2 linked regions of the Thalassospira sp. TSL5-1 genome follow. The protein of the gene in region 1 interacts with the protein of each later gene in a pairwise test. Links are inferred from orthologs where the notes say so. Each region holds a gene or a part of one and is shown in the gene's direction. Other genes may lie near its edges. The genes, in order: LF95_RS03970 and ftsZ.

Region 1 (3,150 bases):
TATGTGACGGCGGTCAACAAGCTGATCCTCAAAAGCGAGAAAACAGCACCTGACGCCATTGCCTCATAACCAGGCAAAACAGGGCTAAAACGATCAGCCCGCATCCTATATTTTATCAACGGGCGGTCAATTTGGCCGCCCGCTTTGCATTACAAAGGCCAACTACCGCCGATTCGCTGTCCCTGATGCGATATAGACGACCAATTGGCGTCAAAATTCAACTTAAACGGAAATTTTACCCCATCCTGGCCAAATATCGCATTCCGCACGGTCGGCATTGCTGTGTCTTCATCGCGATATGCGCCCGTTTTTTGCAGCAACTGGCGTAAATTTTCTGCACCACACCCTCTCAGGGTTTCTGCCGATTTACATTTTTAGCGCCGCCACCCTGCCGCCAATCATATCCACGATCCGCCGCAAGTCTGTGAGATACGGTAAAAAGTTGGCGTTATTTTGCATTCATCAACATTACACAGACAAATTGATCCTGTTTTTGCTTTTGCACCAAAACAACGACCATAAGTTGAAATGATCGCAAACCGGCACAAAATATTCGAAGGCACAGCAACACCCAAAACAGAGCCGGGACAAGCAACGCATCCCCACCGCGCCAGCATAGCCAGGTGCAATGCCGATATATGAGGACAGAATGACTGTCGATCACTGGCAAACCACCCGGGGATCAGGCTCCCCCGACGAAACCCGCGTGAATTGTTGATTTTTGGTCTGGAAGGCAGCGGAAAAATGCTGTTGGCATGCCTGAAACACCGCGCGGGGACATCTTGCTGATCATGGCCGCACTACCATTTTACCGGATTTATCGAGTCCTTTTGACCTTTCCAAAGACCGGCCCTGTCGCGCCCCTTAAAACTACAATTATAAATTGAACACATATGCCGGCGCGATCTGATATCAACCTTTCTGCTGGTCAAAAAGGGCAAATTCACGTTAAGCACGGCAAAGGCAGGGGCGGCCTTAACTATTCCGCAATCCGTTGCAGTTTATTCGTGCATAGGCGCTCTCGCTGCGCTATCTAGAGCGATACATTCGCGTTTAAGAGTTTTCTATTACCGGGGCATAGGGCAGGAATGTTTTCCAAACTGCTTGGGATATTATCCTCCGACATGGCGGTCGATCTTGGCACCGCCAACACGTTGGTTTACGTAAAGGGACGCGGAATTGTCCTTAACGAACCTTCGGTCGTTGCAATCACCGACGAGAAAGGCAAAAAACAGGTTCTCGCGGTTGGTGAAGAAGCCAAGCTGATGTTGGGCCGTACCCCTGGATATATTCAGGCGATCCGCCCGTTGCGTGATGGCGTCATCGCCGAGTTCCACATTGCCGAAGAAATGATCAAGCATTTCATTCGCAAGGTGCATAACCGGCGCAATTTTGCCAGCCCGGAAGTCATTATTTGTGTGCCGTCGGGCTCCACGGCGGTTGAACGCCGCGCCATTCAGGAAAGTGCCGAAAGTGCCGGTGCGCGCAAAGTCTGGCTGATTGACGAACCGATGGCCGCAGCAATTGGTGCTGGCCTGCCCGTTACCGAACCGACGGGCTCAATGGTTGTTGATATTGGCGGCGGCACCACCGAGGTCGCCGTTCTGTCATTGGGCGGTATCGTTTATGCCCGCTCCGTGCGTGTTGGTGGCGACAAAATGGATGAGGCCATCATTGCCTATATCCGTCGCACCCATAACCTGCTGGTCGGTGAAAGCACCGCCGAACGGGTCAAAAAGGAAATTGGTTCTGCCTGTGCGCCTGACGATGGCGATGGTGCCACGATGGAAATTCGGGGTCGCGACCTGATGAATGGCGTACCAAAGGAACTTCTGATTTCCGAACGTCAGATCGCCGAAAGCCTTGCCGAGCCGGTTTCGGCCATTATCGAGGCCGTCAAGGTCGCGCTGGAACAGACCCCGCCGGAACTGGCTGCCGATATCGTTGATAAAGGCATTGTTCTGACCGGTGGTGGTGCGATGCTGGGCAACCTGGATTACGTGCTGCGCCACGCAACCGGCCTGCCGGTTTCGATTGCCGACGATCCGCTTTCCTGTGTTGCGCTGGGTACCGGCCGCGCTCTGGAAGAAAAGAAAATGCTGCGGAACGTGTTGCACACCGCCTATTAAGGTTTGTGTGAGAAAATCTACGCCGGGCCGCATCCTTGACTGGACGCGACTCGGCGTTTTTATTATCATTAGTTGCGACGAATAGTTTTTCGACGACACGCGGGGAATACGGGGAAAAACGTGGCTCAACATAGTGGTCCACAACAGCGCATTTTTTCGCCGATCCGTACGGCACTTCACCGGTTTGCGTTCATTCTGCTGATTGTTTCATGTTTTGCCCTGATGTTGCTGGGCAAGGCGGACACAGTATTGATCGAACGTATTCGCGGGGCAGCCGTTGATCTGGTATCACCCATCATGAGTCTTGCCTCCCGTCCGGCGGCCAGCATTGATGATGTGACCAGCCGTATTGAAAGTTTTGCCAATCTGTACGAGGAAAACCTGCGCCTGCGCGAAGAAAACCGCGAATTACTGGCCTGGCAGCAGATTGCGCGGAACCTGAACTACGAAAACAAACGCCTGCGCGAACTGACCCATTTTGCCAATCCGCCTGCTCAGCACGAAGTCAGCGCGCGCGTCATTGCCGATATGGGCGGTGCCTTTGCCCAAAGCATGATGATCAGTGCAGGCACCCGCGATGGCGTAAACAAAGGTCAGGCCGTTTTATCTGACGAGGGGTTGATTGGCCGGATTGCCGATGCCGGTTATCAGGCATCGCGTGTTCTGTTGATTACCGACATCAATTCGCGCATCCCGGTCATGATCGAAAACAGCCGCGACCGTGCCTTTCTATCAGGTGACAATACCGACCGGCCGATCCTGACCTTCCTGACCGCCGATGCCTCGATTGCACCGGGCGACCGGGTTTTGACATCGGGTCACGGTGGCGCCTTTCCCCCAGGCATTCCGGTGGGCATCGTTTCGTCGGTATCGGAAAATGCCGTGCGGGTTGCCCCGCTGTTTCGCCGTCACCAGGTGGAATATCTGCGTGTGGTCAATTATGGGCTGGCCGGTATCCTAAAGGACCCGGATGCCCTGCATTCCATGCCGCATCTTGAACAGGAAAACCAGACCGTTAACG
Region 2 (3,299 bases), on another replicon or contig:
CTGATCAACATCATCAAACCGCGCCTGGAAGAAACGTTTGAACTGATCCGCGACCAGCTGGAAGAAAACGGCCTGTCACAAATTGGGGGACGATCCATCATGTTAACCGGTGGGGCCAGCCAGCTAAACGCCATCGCCGATCTGGCAGGCCAAATGTTTGAACGCCCGGCCACCGTTGCATCACCACATGGCGTAACCGGCATGGCGCAGGCCACGTCCGGCCCGGCCTTTTCGGCCTGTGCCGGGTTGCTTTTGCGCGCGGTTGAACAACAAAACGACCCGCTAAGCGAGGCTATGACCCATATTCGCCAGTCTGGCGGGCGCTGGGGCCGTTTGGGCGCGTGGCTGAAGGAAAATTTCTGATCCCTCGGGATTGGCCGTTTTTAAGAAGCCCGGTTTAACCCTGTATGCCCGTCTTAACTTAAAGTGCCAATCCCGACAAAATTATCAATCGCCCGATTCTATAACAAAATTTACAAAAAACCGGCCAAGAGTCAGATTTCGTTAAGAACCATGCGCCATTTTGGTTGCGAGCAAACGATAAAACACGCGCAAAATTAGTCCTTCACCTTAATGTTCCGGAACCGGAAAATATCAAAAACCCTTAAAAGCTGCCAACTTTCCCGTGTTAGAGTGCGGGGCACCGAAAACAGCGAAAAAAAACGGAAAATTTTCGCCGGTTAACGATGTCATTAACACCGCACTAACTCTTTCACCTGTAAAAGATCAGCACGGGTCTAATTTCGGCAAAGGGAAGGCTGATTTTGGATTCAGACTCCTAAGCGCGGAGAAGGAAGAGCAAACATGCCAACAATTAATTTTTCCGTTCCTGAAGCGGAAGAAAACCTAAAACCAAAAATTACCGTTATCGGTGTCGGTGGCGCCGGTGGCAACGCGGTCAACAACATGATCGCATCCGAACTTGAAGGCTGCGATTTTGTCGTAGCCAATACCGATTCACAGGCCCTGAACCAAAGCAAGTCCAGCCGCAAACTGCAGCTTGGTCGCCAGATCACGCAGGGTCTGGGTGCCGGCGCACGGCCTGATGCCGGCAGTGCTGCTGCCGAAGAATCGATTGAAGAAATCCAGGCGCAGCTTGAAGGCAGCCACATGGTTTTCATCACCGCCGGTATGGGCGGTGGGACCGGCACAGGTGCCGCACCGGTGATTGCCCGTGCCGCCAAGGAAGCCGGCATTCTAACCGTGGGTGTCGTTACCAAGCCGTTCCATTTTGAAGGCACGCGCCGCATGCGCACCGCCGAACAGGGCATTGAACAGCTTCAGCAATATGTTGATACGCTGATCATTATCCCGAACCAAAATCTGTTCCGGGTGGCGAACGAAAAAACCACCTTTGCAGATGCCTTCCAGATGGCCGATGATGTGCTGCGCAATGGTGTGCGCTCCATTACCGACCTGATGATGGTTCCGGGCCTTGTGAACCTTGACTTTGCCGACATTCGCACCGTCATGAGCGAAATGGGCAAGGCCATGATGGGCACCGGCGAGGCATCGGGCGAGAAACGTGCGCTGGAAGCCGCCGAAGCCGCCATTGCCAACCCGCTGCTTGAAGATGCCTCGATGAAGGGTGCACGCGCTGTTCTGATCAACATCACCGGCGGCATGGATATGGCGCTGTATGAAGTTGACGAAGCGGCAAATCGTATTCGTGAAGAAGTCGATCCCGAAGCCAACATCATCTTTGGTTCGACGTTTGATCCGACCATCGAGGGTGGCCTGCGCGTTTCCGTGGTGGCAACCGGCATTGATGCCGAAGAAGTCCGCCGCCCGAAGCCGACCACCATCCCGTTGACCAATGCGCGTTCCGATAAACCGGCCGCCGCCAAACCGGCCCCCGGTTTTGGCACCCATGCTCCGGCCCCGCAGCAGCAGCCTGCAGCCGCCGAGCATGCACCGGCCGCTGCCGCCTTTAGCGGCCAGGACGACTATGCCGGCGGGTCATCGGTTGAAGACATGCCGTCTGAACGTTTTGCCGCCACCGGCAATGCACAGCAGCCCGGCCTGTCCAACCCGGCAGGCGAACCGGCCCAGACCGGTTCGATCGAACTGGGTCAGACCGTGCTGAAACCGAACCCGGCCCTGCGCCAGGCGCCGCGTGCCCAACAGCCGCAGCAAAGCGCACCGCGCCAGCATGTTGCAGATGATAACGGCGATATGCCGTTTATTCCGCCGCGTGCTGCCCGCCCGACCGACAATGCCCCGGCCCGTGGTGAACCCGATGTTTACGACGCCGCCGATAGCGGCCACAACAGCCGCCCGCGTTTTGGCGGTATCCGTAACCTGTTTGGCAAAAACAACCACCAGACAGAACAGGATGCCGCCCCGCGCCAGCAGGCTGCGGCCCCGCAGGCCCAGGCACCTGCCCCCCGCCAGACAGAGCTGTCCCTGGGGGATGATGCCCGTCCGCAATTGAAAGCCGATCCAGCTTCCCGGGTCAAAACGTCTTCGGCGTCTGACGACCTTCTGGAGATTCCGGCTTTCCTTCGTCGCCAGGCTAACTGACGACGAGCCTCCGCGCGAAAAGGGGAAGGTTTCGGCCTTCCCCTTTTTTAATGGGCATCCGTATTATTACGTGATTTCGTCAGTGACATTCCCGTCGAAAATCACACCTCCCGCATTGCAAAAAATCTTAACAAATGATTGATTTTAATGTGAAATCCCAACGTTACAAACGGTAACAAAGAGTGATTTGCCGCATTGCGGTCGACCCGGTAGTTTGTGATCCTGGAAAACGGGCCGACATACCGCCCGATGAAAATCAATCGTAATACAACCTGATTTGTCTGGGGGTTCCCCGTGAATAACATTGCCGATATCAGCACTGCTTTGAATGACCAGCGCGCCGCAGCTTCGTCTGTTGTCCGGCAGCGCAGTCTTAAAAGTTCAATCGGATGTGCCGGTGTTGGCCTGCATTCCGGGCAGAAAATCCAGATCACGCTGCATCCTGCCCCGGTTAATCACGGTGTTGTTTTCCGCCGTGTAGACCTGCCGGGCAAACCGACCTTTGCCGCCCTGTATGATGAAGTCATCGACACCCGCCTGTGCACCTGCCTTGGCGACCTTGAGGCAGGCATCAAGATCGGCACGATCGAACATTTGATGGCCGCCCTTGCCGGTCAGCGTATCGACAATATCCTGATCGATATTGATGCCGACGAAGTTCCGGTAATGGATGGCAGTTCAGCCCCCTTTACCTTCCTGATTGATTGTGTCGGCATCGAAGAACAAAACGCCCCGCGCATGGTGGTCGAAGTTTTGAAAACCGTTGAGGTTGAACA

What was found.
Region 2: the proteins of LF95_RS03970 (region 1) and ftsZ interact in binary tests that used the Escherichia coli proteins (3 or more experiments, as listed by UniProt). The link is inferred for Thalassospira sp. TSL5-1 from one-to-one orthologs.

Annotation. Positions count from the first base shown.
Region 1 is NZ_KV880637.1:842,539-845,688, reverse strand. Bases 284-3,108 are described here. They hold LF95_RS03970 (rod shape-determining protein), read left to right. Parts: upstream 284-1,088; coding sequence 1,089-2,129; downstream 2,130-3,108. Other genes in these bases: mreC (rod shape-determining protein MreC), read left to right, coding at 2,250-3,108. Also shown: LF95_RS03980 (2-isopropylmalate synthase), read left to right, coding at 1-69; more of mreC, read left to right, coding at 3,109-3,150. UniProt on the Escherichia coli protein: Forms membrane-associated dynamic filaments that are essential for cell shape determination. Acts by regulating cell wall synthesis and cell elongation, and thus cell shape.
Region 2 is NZ_KV880638.1:1,259,542-1,262,840, reverse strand. The notes cover bases 190-3,163. They hold ftsZ (cell division protein FtsZ), read left to right. Parts: upstream 190-804; coding sequence 805-2,523; downstream 2,524-3,163. Other genes in these bases: lpxC (UDP-3-O-acyl-N-acetylglucosamine deacetylase), read left to right, coding at 2,818-3,163; ftsA (cell division protein FtsA), read left to right, coding at 190-363. Outside these bases: more of ftsA, read left to right, coding at 1-189; more of lpxC, read left to right, coding at 3,164-3,299. UniProt on the Escherichia coli protein: Essential cell division protein that forms a contractile ring structure (Z ring) at the future cell division site. The regulation of the ring assembly controls the timing and the location of cell division.